DNA from 3 places in the Paenibacillus sp. FSL H7-0735 genome. Region 2 is predicted to be linked to each of the others. Evidence: predicted binding sites of a transcription regulator. Region 2 holds the regulator's gene; each other region holds the start of a gene.
The links. The regulator LexA, encoded in region 2, represses DNA repair genes until DNA is damaged. The targets are predictions, from matches to a motif close to CGAACATATGTTCG.

Region 1 (4,206 bases), 1.3 Mb from region 2:
TTCCAAATAATAATCTATAAACACCTGGGGCAATTCACCGAAATTATTTTTAATGGTTTGTATCTCATCATGACTAAACCCGTTTCGTTTCGTAATATGAAACAGCTTTTTAATCATTGTAAAATCAGTCATCCGCATCACACCTTATCCTTGTATAATTTGCTATCGATTGACTAAATTTGTCCAATATTATCATCCTTTGTTAAGGAATTTTTTCCGAAACCAATAAAAAACAAAAAAACCTTGATTTCTCAAGGTTTTCACTGTGATGCCGAGGACGGGGGTCGAACCCGTACGGTACTCACGTACCGCAGGATTTTAAGTCCTGTGCGTCTGCCTGTTCCGCCACCCCGGCATATTATGTGTTGAAGCTTCATACGTTGTTCACATATAACGCGACAAGAAATATAATATCATGAATATCGATAACGCGCAATCCTTTTTCGAAAAAAATTTATTTACAATAAAAATAACCCGTTCAGCCTAAACCGACACGGGTTATTATAGACGGGGATTATCTACGCTCGTCACTTCTGCTTCTCATTCCGGCAAGACCCAAAAGTCCAAGCAGACCGAGCCAGCCCCAGTTAGATCCTTTGTTAGTCGCAGCATTCGTTGTTGTACTAGTTGCACGGTATTTGCCGGTCTGTGTAGTGTTGGTTGCCGGGTTAACAGTGCTGTTGGTTCTGTAGTTATTGCGGGTGTCATTGTAGTTATTGGTGTTGTAGTTGTTAGGTCTGTAATTATCATCGATGCGGATCTTATCTTTCATAATGCTCTCATGCTGATTCATTGTTCCCGTGGTGCCATTCATTAGATTGCCTTCCGTATTCATCATCCGAGTGTGTTCCGCAGTGCCATCCATTCCGGTATTCGCGGCTGGGATACCGCCCAATGCTGCTGATCCAACGGCATTTGATGCATAGCTAGCTCCCATTAGACTCATTGACAGTACAGTACCGCATGCAAGGCTTGTTATCAGCTTGTTCACAGTGTTATGCCTCCCTTTAAGGTTAGTTATCACTGATAATTTCCCCTTGGACGGCACTGTCTATGCATGATGATTTTACTCTTTTACTACATTAACTGTCTTGGTCACAGCATCATAAGTAACCTTTGCTCCAAGTGCCTCAGCCAGCGCACGTATGGGCACATAGGTTATTCCGGTATCGAGAACGCCATCGGTAAGCTTGCGGCCGTTTAGGTTAATGGTCACTGTAACGTCTTTGTTCACCTGATCATCCCCTCCGGTAATCTTTTTTAAAGCCTCTTTGGCTTGGTCCGTCGTTGGACGTTTACCTGCCCGAAGTTGATCTATAGTTAAACCGAAAGTCATCTGCAGATGTGAATAGTCTTTAAAAGAAGTCCAGTCCCCGCCCCATTCTAATCCAAGCCGCTTAGCCTCCTGTACAACCTCTTGCCAATCCGCAGTCTTATCTTTATCACCATCACGTTTGATGTCCCAAGAAAGGCTAGTGCCATTCGGCAGCAAAATCGCAAAATCAAACGCAAGGCCATAATTATGATAGCTGGTACCGCCTTTAGCGTTGGTAACTATCGGCCCCGGTTTGCTTCTACCCTGCGCATACAAAGCATTTTGCTCAGCGATGGTCCGTAGACCCTGAGTAATAACGATAGGGACTCCTCTCGCATGGCTTTGCTGAATCAAAACATTCGCACCTGCCGCCAAGACAGGATGAAGCCCGACCAGACGCGCCGCGGATTTTTCCCTCAATTGCTCCAAAGTCAGCATAGAATCACCCCTTTGGTATATTCAATGATGCCGCTGTCCTATTTGCCTGTACCCCTGTCCCCTTAGGATGATTTCCACAAAAAAGGACAACATATTTAACGAAAGGTGGGAGACATATGGATATTCATAGCGATAGCTATAAAGTTGCAGCCCTTAGTGAACAGGAAGAAGCACTGGAAATTATTCGGAATGCTGAAGCTTCCATTGCACATCTGACCGGTAACCCTACCGTTACCTTAATCGCTTATGAGAAAAGCGAAGGCAACGGTTCTCAGCATTAAACGATGTAGACCTCGACAATATCATCCACATCGATCCACTTCCATTCCTCCGCCCACTGCAGCTTAAACTCACGCGAGTGGGTGTGAATGGAAGTCACAAAGCCACTTAACATCGTATTTTCAAAAGGATCAAACAGAACAACTGTCACTCGTACATGACTCCGCAACGACAAAGCCAGTGTACATTCGATCTCCTCCAGCTTTTGCTCATCCAGAATAGGCTTGATGCGGCGCAGCGTCTCCCGTTCATCTCTTATAATTCTTGTCTTATGCTCCGGCAGCATCATGCGGCTGCTTTCCCACAGCCCGTTTTTTTCCAGCTTTTTGCCCATGGTAACCCCTCCCTTATAATATATCTATTCTTCTGAACACGAACGTATGTTTGTATTATATCCGCATCTTCGCATATTAATCAATAATCAGGAAAAAGATACCTTTTTGAAGGAGCGCTTTTTATCCAAAAGATGTATATCAATGTATATCCATGTAAGCGCAGCAAAAAGACGCTGACAGATAAACTGTGCAGCGCCTGATTTGATTTATTCTTGAACAACATCTCCAGATACTGAGGTAGCTTCACCTTCGGAATCTATAAGTCCAGTTGCTTCTCTTGCCTCATTAAGCTTGGAGATACCGAACAACATCGCTATATCAGCTTTTTGATTCAATTCATTAAATTGCTCAGCCGTAACATTTGCGGAATCTGCGCCCTGAGAAGCCTCTTTTTTTAAAGAATAAGCACTTTCAAAGGAAATTTTAGACTCTTCAAGCAACTTACGAATGTCTTCAGGCAAGCTGGAGGAAATTTTTACTTTCTCGGCTTGATTCGATAAATCAGTTGCGGTACTCTGAAATTGCTTAATTTTCTTCTCCAACTGCTTGTCCGTGAGTTCTCCTGCTGAATAACCAGCAATGGCTTCGTTGAACTCCTCTAAAGAAGATTTTCCCGACTCTTCAAGTTTAGACATTTCATTGTAGAAGTTTTGCACAGTCTCCTGCACTTCTTCTTCCGTGGCAGGTGCCGATGAAGTTGAATTATTGCTGCAGGCGCTAAGGATGACAGTCATCATCAGCATTCCTATTAGTAAAGCTTTTTTCATTATTTATCCCTCCACTTAACAGGATAATGTCGGTTTGTGTAAAGCGCAAATGAAATATATGTAAAATGACTGTTATGTTATAATTATTTTAATTGTGATCAGAAAAGGAGGGTATTTATGCCTTATTGCACCACCTGCGGAGCGGAATACAAGCAGGGCGCTAAATTTTGTGGAGAATGTGGAACCAGCCTTAACGGTACCGCTCCAGTGACCGCCCATCGACCAGCAGAAGATAATCATGTCAATCAAGAAGTTGTGCTCTGGAAAGGCAAACCTGCCGGCATCTCAGATCGACTTAAAGGAATTATAGCTCTTAACACAACTTCATATACCATTACAAGTCAGCGCATTATGTTAAAGACCGGACTTATCGGTAAAAATGTTGAAGAAATCGAATTGCTGCGCGTACGCGATTTATCCGTAAAACAGTCTATCATGGACCGGATGCTTGGCATTGGGTCATTAACTGTATTTTCTGATGATGCCTCAGCGCCTCAGCTTCTTTTTCGAAAAATCCATGATGCCCAAACCGTCAAAGATGTTCTGCGCAAAGCCGTTCGTGACGAGAAGATCGCCAACAACATTAGCTACCGCGAACAAATTTAAGACGCTCATACGTAAAAAGGCCCCGGAAAACCGGGGCTTTTTGCTTGCGCTTGTACACTTGAAGTACTCTTTTTTAAGGAAGATAAAATGCCCCCGCTGGGATAACCCCCTTGATCTGGCTAGGACTCTCCCACTGCAAAACAACCCGGGCGTCGCCCGCATTCTCATAATACTCCACCTTTATTTCATACGGCTTACCTGCTATCAGACTTATGCTTCCTTTTCGTTCCTGGCCGCTCTGATTTACCCAACTATCAATGACTAGCCCGCCATCAATCCATACCCGTATCCCATCATCAGAGTAGGAATAAATCGTATAAATCTCGCTAAAAGCAGCCGTCAGCTTCCCACTCCACCGCACAGAAAACGCATCTACACGAATGGCAGGATCAGGCGAACCTTGTCTCCATGAAAAGTTAATATTGGCATCCGTACGCAAAAGTGCAGGTGTGCCGCTAAGCGTCAT
Region 2 (4,206 bases):
TGAGTCGAGACATCACCCTCCCTGTTCCTGAAACCTTTGATCCTAACACCTACATACCTTTTCAAGGGAAACCAACGGCTCTTTTACAAGAGGGGGATGTGCTCGACATAGGTGGGCGCGAAATAGAAATTTACCACACACCAGGTCATTCGCCAGGTCATATCAGCCTATTTGATCATGCCAACGGATATCTGTTTACAGGTGATTTATTGTATGACGTTACGCCAATCTATGCTTTTTACCCTTCGACTAGTCCGGCTGATTTAGTGGCATCCTTAGAGAAGATTACAGAAATTCCAGGGGTTACCCAAGTATACGGCTCTCATAATACGCTGGGTTTAGATCCATCTATTTTGCAAGGGGTCAAAAAGGCAGTTCGTGAGTTGCGTGAGTAAAAGGTAGTGGCACATGGTACGGGTATTCACCAGTTTGATGGGTTCAGTGTGCAATTTTAGTTCTTTCAATGTCGAAAACAAATGAGAGGTATGGCGATAACAACTTAATTATTCAGATACGATTGACCTGAAGAGTGCATGCAATTGTTGTACTTGGGAGTAAGCTTCCTTGTACTGGTTGTCGGATTGTTGAATAGGCAATAAACCCGGCAAGAAGGAAATACAATACACAGGCGTTTCTTTGCTGTTCATATATATTTTAAGCGTGAGTTCTTCTATCACATTAGCTTCTTCATCAGCTTCCTTAAGGACGTTAATATCTGCACTAGTTGCAGTTGTTTTGCTGTTTTGTTGTCTTTTGGAGACTTTTGAAAGGGTAAGTGCGTTAACCACAATCTCGGATCCCATTACATTATCGAAAGAGTATAGCTTTGCTACTGCTTTTTTGTTGTTCTTCGGATTTCTGGTGCCTATTGCTAATTTTTTATTAGGTTCGTTAAGTGCGATCAAGTGAGATTGATTGGGGGGGATGAATGTTTTGGTGAAAATGATGTTAAAGGATGCAGCCGCATTAACTAGCATAGAAATATCAGATGAAGTGGATAGCGTTTTCAATTTTATAATGGCGGCACTTAGAATTAAAACAACTCCTAAAATAGCAAATAAGTACACTAAGATAATCAGCATATAATCACCTCCCAGTTATCTCATTAGACTCAAATTGTTGCTTATTGAAAGATATGCCTGAATGATCCCCACTAGTATCTTTTAAAAGGGAAATTCGTGGAATTATAGGATCGGCTTCGGAATTAGCCCAAAAAAAGCACCCGGAGAAACCTGCCGATTCTGCAAATGGCGCAAAATTGGGGGTTGCTGCAAGGGTGCTTTTTAAGGTAAGTATGTAACCTATAGAAAATTGAAGGCAGTGATATGATCGGTATAAACAATCAGCTGTTTGTATTCGATCGGAGTCCCATAACTAGCATAAGGTCTTACAGTAACGTCATTGAGGACAACAAAGTTATAGCTGAAATTTTTATCAGGGTGTTCTGCTCCCAAATAAGATATGTATTCGTCTACTATTACATCATCCATCAAAGATTTTAAATCAAATACATCCTCTTTGTTGGAGACGGCTGGAGAGACGATTCCCTGAATGCTGCCAAAAGAGGTGAGCAAATTCACTTTTTTTCCACAAGCTTGTTCATCATTTAAAAGTAAACCGGACAGCTTACCCAGTGCATCGACTTTAAAATCGACGAGGGTTCTAATTTTTGAGTTATTCAAAACTAAACACATCCTTTTCAATTTGCAATCCTGTTAACAATATTCGACATATAATCACCAAACTCCTAGTATGCTAATGAAAAAATACTTACTTATGTAATGACCCCCATTCTGTATATGGTGATTTGGGGGTTGTGACGTCCTCAGCGAATTCAATTCCTTATCGTTACTCGTGTTCCTATAGGGACGATAGCTGCGAGTGTTAACACATCCTCGTTGTACATCCGGATACAGCCGTGGGATACCTCTTTCCCAATGGAGGAAGGATCATTCGTTCCATGAATCCCGTAGTGTGGTTTAGACAGTCCCATCCAAAAGGCACCAAAGGGACCGCCTGGATTGGGTTGTTTGTTAATAATCGTGAATTCTCCCACTGGGGATTGGGTTAACATCTTACCAATGCCGACATGGAAACCTCTAATCACAATATCATTGTCCAGAAGATATAACATTCTTTGGGTCAGATCTACAATAATTCGGTAATTTGGCATTATGCACAACACTCCTTTCTGATTAGGATATGAGCAGAACGCCTAAACGGTTATTCATAGAAAATGCCCATTTTAGCGAACGAGAACAAATGTTCGTTAGTGGTTGAGAAAGCAAAATACACAGAAAAAAGGCTGTTCCGCATTTGCGGAACAGCCTTTTATGGTAGGAGTGCATACTTAGTGGATATCTCGAAACAATCCGATGACTCTTCCGAGAATAGTTACGCGATTAAGGCGAAGAGGCTCATAAGCTGGATTCTCCGGCTGAAGCCGTATATGATCACGTTCCTTGTAAAAGGTCTTAACGGTTGCTTCATCTTCTTCAGTCATGGCTACAACGATATCTCCGTTGTCCGCTGTTTGTTGTTGGCGAACAATTACATAATCACCATTCATAATGCCAGCATCCACCATACTATCACCCATAACTGACAGCATAAATACTTTGTTGTCACCTACATAGTGAGTAGGAAGTGGGAAGTAGTCCTCGATATTCTCTGTAGCAGTGATAGGTACCCCGGCGGTAACTTTACCTACGACAGGAATCCGTGAGATGGTCTGGGCGAATTGGTGAACATTCTCTGAATCCTCTTGGCCTAGTAATTCTATTGCACGTGGCTTCGTTGGATCTCGACGAATAAGTCCCTTCTTCTCAAGCCGGTCCAAATGACCGTGAACTGTGGAGCTGGAAGCAAGGCCAACAGCTTCTCCAATTTCCCGGACGGAAGGTGGATAACCCTTGCTGCGGACTTCGCTTCGTATAAATTCCAGGATCGCCAGCTGGCGACTTGAAATCTTTGACATTGGAATCAACCCCATATAGTAATGTTTGGGAAAATTATAACATAGAACTACCGTTCGCACAAACATAAGTTCTAACTATTATAAATATTAATCTGCTAGAGTTAAAAAATGGTAGACAAATGATAATAAAATGAACCACTTGAGTCTCTCGAAAAAAAGAGAACAATTGTTCTGAAATAGTATTGAACAAAACACATGTTCGTGTTATTATGAATTCGAAAGTAAGAACAAGTGTTTGGAGGATGATAATTATGCTAAAATACAGTACATACCGCAGCATCTACGATAAGGCCCCAGTGGTTGAATCTTTAGGACATAATGACGTTGCCCGTAATTCCGCTAAGGTGAAAGAGATAACGGAACGTTTGCTAGGAGGGATGATTTCGTTGTTCCGTCAGGACTTCTTTATTAAGTTAATATTGATTATCGTGCTAGTATTTTCTGGCCTAACAGTAGTGGGAAATGTATTTGCAGGATCGACGACTATAATGAAGGAAGAGAAGCGGATTGTGGTTGAACGTGGAGATACACTATGGAGTATTGCCCTTAAGAATAAACCGGCTGATATGAAGACAGTTGTTTATATAGAAGGAATTAAACGTTCAAGTGGGATTAAGAGTAGTCAAATTAACGCTGGAGACATACTTACTTTACCTATTTATTAATTTTCTGAGAACATAATAGAATGACCAGTAGAGCTTGCAGGGAGTAGACCTTGACAAGCTCTTTTTCTCATGGCAGAGTTAGAATTAATTTATAGGGGGAGGGAAAGTATTGAATATTGATGAGTTGGTCGCGCGAATTAACGAATTGGCACGCAAACAGAAGAGCGTAGGCCTTAATCAAGAGGAAGTGGCGGAACGTGCCAAGCTTCGTGAAATTTACCTGGGGAATATCCGCAATAACTTCCGAGCACAATTAAATACTATTGAAGTAGTAGATAACGATGAGCATGAACAAGGTAACAAGGGGCTTAAACATTAGCTCGCTGTTCCTTTTCATAGATATTTCAGGATGACTAGGGGGAACGCACATGGCCCGTTCTTGGGAAAGAATGGTTCAACGCAACACACAGCAAATCAACAAGCAAAGAAAGAAACAAGGCAAGGATACGATTTATGCCTCTAAATCTCCTACCCAGAATGCCGAAGTCTTTAAAGGTCGCAACATTGCATTTCCGGTAGTGTTAGTGATACTTGGCACTATGTTTTGGGTAGTTGGTTCTATTG
Region 3 (4,206 bases), 1.3 Mb from region 2:
TTCACGGAATAGAGATCCGTTTCGCCGATGTTCGAGGCTAACTCAATATATTCGTCGTTACCGCTCCATTCGTTGATGCCGCCTGTAGTGCGTCCTAACTTGTCACCGCGCAGAGCGGCAGCATCGGCAGCGTCGATGCGAGTCGCTGACTGTGTGTAAATATTATTTTTATACACGACCAAGGCGATCATATCTGCCTTCACGCCAGATTCCTTATCTGGCAGTTTCAGCTTGGGAATGACAATGCTGCCCGATGTAGCTGTGCCCGAATTGCCAGCATTGCTTACACCCGGAGTTACCTGGGCAACCTGCCCCGGGGAGCTCTGACTGTTCAACTGCTGCCATATACTAGGCCCAGCCAGACCGATTCCTGCGGCGAGCACGACACTTGCCGCGATATAAACCGTCTTGCGCGGACGTTTCCGCTCCTGCCGCTGCTCCATTTTGTCGAACAATTCTTTTTTCATTCCTTCACCTGGCTTCATCGAATCCACCGCTTTCTTATATGATGTTCGAAACTGATCTTCCTTCACTGTGGTTCCGCTCCTTCCAGCTCCAGTTTTAACCGTTGCCGTCCCCGCTGAAGTCTCATTTTCACGGCAGACTGACTAATCTGCAGAATCTTGCCGATCTCCTGGATGGGATAGTCCTCGTAATAATAAAGATGGATTACGGTTTTATACTTCATGGGCATCGCCATAACTAACTGCAGCAGAGCCCAATCCTCGGGGCTGTCTGCCGCAATTGGCTCAGCGCTCTCCAGCTTAACCTCGCGCTTGCGCCAGCCTCTGCCCAGTAGTGTTTTACAATGATTGGTGATTACCCGGATCAGCCATGCCTTCTGATGTTCGGCATCTTTGAACTTTGGCGCTTTTTCTATTAGCTTGATGAAGGTATCCTGAGTGGCTTCTTCGGCATCTTGCCGGCTGCCTAGATGGACCAAAGCGATCCGGAACAGCATATCTGCGTAGATTTCGTAACTCTTCATCACATGATTTCCCGGCCGGGTCATGGATCGCTGCATGATACTGTGCCCCCCTTTACCTATAACACCATTTAGGACGGCATTAGGTCACATTTTGTTCCTGAGAAAATTTCTTTGTGTTTGAGAGTAGATGATGCCTATTCATAAATTATCGCCAGAGGGTTATGGACTCAGAAGTCGTTATTTGCATATAAATAGACTTTTGAGCAAGTTCGCGGACCCCAGTGACGCTATTCCTTAAAAAGTGGGCCTTGTAAGGTGTTTCTCATGCCAATAAAGGCGATGGGGTCCGTTACACTTCGAAATGGAGGGTTATGCTACGCATAAGATCAACTGTGTCCGATAGCTGCTAAGCACCACGCCAATATTGTCTACGCAAACGATGGTTACTTATTTAGAACAGGGGAGATCAAAAAAACGCATTTGCCCAAGCACCAAGTGCTGACTGCTGGACAAACGCGTCTTTTTAATAGAGTGACTCCTTCACTGGAGATCCTCTTCGATATGTTTATATGTATAGCTAGGATCATTACCTTTAACAGGAGCCCTGCTGTATTGATAGATCCTTCCATTTTCTTTTCGATAAAAGTATCTTGCGTAGGGTTCGTCTGCGAAAATCACCGTGGTACTTACGAGGGGAGCTTTGGCAATCTGGGTGTATACTTTATAAAAATCTTCCTTCTTATAATTTCTCGTCTCTATTAGATAATGAATGACTTCTCTGTTCATATGATTTCGGAAGGAGTGGAGGGCTAAGGATGTTATTCCACAGATTAAAAGGATTAGAACGATGAAGATTAGTTTTGTATTTTTCTTCATTAATTCCCTCCATATAGATAATTTGTATGTAGTATAAGATAATATACAGAGACTATTATGTCATTCATAGATATCTTGTAAATGTACAAATAAGAAAGGAGGTAAGAATATGACGCAGGAAGAAGAGAAAATACTGGAGCTGGAGCAGCGAATTAAGGTGCTGGAAAACCAGGCAAGTCCGAGGCTGCCGGGGATGAAAATCTTATGGTTTTTAATTTGGGGTTGTGTAATACAAAAAGGCAGCAAATACCGATAGTAATCCAGGCGTAGGCGAACGAAGAATTGCCGGGACATACTATATTTGCTGCCTTTTAACTTATGAAGAATAATGATTCTCTTTTAGTCTTCTTTGGGTTCTTGCAATAAAATGGAGAAGGTCCCCGTTTCGTGATCCACCTCAATCGTCTCAATGCCCACAAAATCCGGGATTTCGGGGTGTACTGCATCTACATTATAATCCGGATGAGTCAGTAATAATTCAATTACTTTAATGGCTTCCATGTCGTTCCCCCTCACGAGAAATTCCACCATAAATGAATATGCAGAGAACTACTGCAACTAAGTTTATTATCTCCGTGATCCGTTGCGAATATGTGTCTGTCGTTCTTCGCTTCTTCCCATCACGGCCAATAATTGCCCTTGGAACACACGTCTTTGGATCTGATCAATCCGCTGTAAGGCCAGCTCGGCAGGTACTTGGAATTCTGCTGCAAGATAGGAGATGGCATCTTCCCGTTGCTCAGGCAATGTCATGCGGGAGATCATGGAGTAAGGCATCGCCGCATACAAGATAAAACGCTCTGATTCGTCCTCCTGTGCCCGCGTGAAATGCTCTGGCATCAAGGTCTGATTATCGCTGCCATGGCGAAGTAGATGACACAGTTCATGAAGAAACTCTAGCCGTTGAAGATTGGCTGGAAGGCGGTTGTCGATAAACAGGCTGTACATCCCTGCAGACGCTTCAATGCTCTTGCTTCTCACATCCAAATAATGAACCCAGATATTAAGCCGCTCTGCAATATACGATATTGAAATTTGCGAAGGCTGATGAAGATTTAATCGCTTGTATAAATCCTCCGTCCATTTCTCAAGCACAGTCATTTGATAATATGATTTCATGTTCTCCAACTTATTCACCTCGTTTAAAATCACTAATAAATCACTAACGGGATCGTATGTTCGTATAAATGCGCAAAAGAAAAGCCCGAAGGGCTATGTAGAGTAAAAAAAGTCTAAGGATACATAGGAACGTTCGTTCTCATGTATCCTTAGCATAAAGCAATTACACACTAATATCAAGTGTTTTTCCCAAATTCGGAGCAACGCTTTTGCCCAGCATTTCCACCATAGTTTGGCTCTGGGTTTCAGCCTGATTCTTGGCAATATTCATGACCTGTATCCCAACATTTTGAGCTAAGGATGCTTGGCTCATTGCCATTGATAATGCAGCTATATCCATATTGCACCTCCTTTGTGTATATCCTGTTTATCGACTGTCCGCCTTCAATTCATTAGGTGATTGGCATTTGTTTGCCAATTCGCCCAAACGGCTTATCTCCTTTTTACATATCTTGTGCTGTAGTCATTAATCATTAGGAGGAATTGAAAATGGGTATGGAACATGGTTGTGGTTGTAACGTAGGTCCGGTAGTAAGTCCAGCATCAGTAGGTCCGGTGTGTAGTCCTTGGACTTCTACAGGAGCAATCCTGGTACTTTTCATCTTGCTGGTTATCATCACTAAAGCTTGCTTATTCTAAGTTAGCTGATGTGAAGTGTAGCCCCGTCTGGCGAATGCCAGGTGGGGCTATTCTGTTGCCTGGGGATGGTCAGACAGATCGTTATTTAAACATAAATTCTACCCGGGTTCCGTCTGCATAATCCTCCAGCTGATTGCCAACCCAGCTTCCTGCCCCGCGGTTATCGCTTGGCGTTATGTATTCAATGTCGGCACCAACGCCGCCTTCCTCACACATAGCCATTGGCCATTCATCCCGGTCATATCCCTTTTTAGTAGGGATCCCTTTTAAGGACTCTTTGCGGTTCTCTTCAGCCTGCTCTCGGTTAATCGTACATGTGGCGGATTCACCTTTCGCAATGGCATCCTGAATATGCTTGGCGGTCTCAGGATAGCGGTCTGATGGGAAGGTTAGCTGAACAACACTCGAATTGGATGGAGACGAGGGGTCTGTAGGCTCTCCGTTTTGTTCAAACCAGTAACTAGCCAAAGCAAGTAATGCAACAATGATGAGACTGGAGATCCATTTTTTCACTTTCAATTCTGCTCCTCCTTTTTTGGCACTTAAAATAGTATATCTTATATCATAATTCAGTGCGATTTAATATAATTAGGTAAAATAAAGGAGGACGTAACTGGATATGGAGTACATAATTACCATTGAGG

Region 1: a site for LexA is predicted at 2,406-2,419, ahead of NSS82_RS24730 (YolD-like family protein). Genes of this name have one in related genera too.
Region 3: a site for LexA is predicted at 2,973-2,986, ahead of NSS82_RS24770 (ImmA/IrrE family metallo-endopeptidase). Genes of this name have one in related genera too.

The regions. Positions count from the first base shown of each region.
Region 1 is NZ_JBBOZH010000001.1:5,441,367-5,445,572, forward strand. It holds gene NSS82_RS24705 (hypothetical protein) at 1-132, opposite strand, end outside; tRNA gene NSS82_RS24710 (tRNA-Leu) at 270-355, opposite strand; gene NSS82_RS24715 (WGxxGxxG-CTERM domain-containing protein) at 515-991, opposite strand; gene NSS82_RS24720 (M15 family metallopeptidase) at 1,067-1,753, opposite strand; gene NSS82_RS24725 (hypothetical protein) at 1,870-2,034, shown strand; gene NSS82_RS24730 (YolD-like family protein) at 2,031-2,366, opposite strand; gene NSS82_RS24735 (hypothetical protein) at 2,574-3,134, opposite strand; gene NSS82_RS24740 (PH domain-containing protein) at 3,252-3,740, shown strand; gene NSS82_RS24745 (glycosyl hydrolase) at 3,814-4,206, opposite strand, start outside.
Region 2 is NZ_JBBOZH010000001.1:4,105,808-4,110,013, reverse strand. It holds gene NSS82_RS18660 (MBL fold metallo-hydrolase) at 1-395, shown strand, start outside; gene NSS82_RS18655 (hypothetical protein) at 504-1,082, opposite strand; gene NSS82_RS18650 (hypothetical protein) at 1,302-1,682, opposite strand; gene NSS82_RS18645 (L,D-transpeptidase) at 1,835-2,173, opposite strand; gene lexA (transcriptional repressor LexA) at 2,351-2,977, opposite strand; gene NSS82_RS18635 (LysM peptidoglycan-binding domain-containing protein) at 3,229-3,642, shown strand; gene NSS82_RS18630 (DUF896 domain-containing protein) at 3,752-3,961, shown strand; gene NSS82_RS18625 (hypothetical protein) at 4,011-4,206, shown strand, end outside.
Region 3 is NZ_JBBOZH010000001.1:5,447,222-5,451,427, reverse strand. It holds gene NSS82_RS24795 (hypothetical protein) at 1-533, opposite strand, end outside; gene NSS82_RS24790 (RNA polymerase sigma factor) at 530-1,024, opposite strand; gene NSS82_RS24785 (hypothetical protein) at 1,469-1,804, opposite strand; gene NSS82_RS24780 (hypothetical protein) at 1,914-2,060, shown strand; gene NSS82_RS24775 (hypothetical protein) at 2,144-2,305, opposite strand; gene NSS82_RS24770 (ImmA/IrrE family metallo-endopeptidase) at 2,372-2,923, opposite strand; gene NSS82_RS24765 (YjfB family protein) at 3,087-3,263, opposite strand; gene NSS82_RS24760 (hypothetical protein) at 3,413-3,562, shown strand; gene NSS82_RS24755 (NucA/NucB deoxyribonuclease domain-containing protein) at 3,644-4,075, opposite strand; gene NSS82_RS24750 (cytidine deaminase) at 4,182-4,206, shown strand, end outside.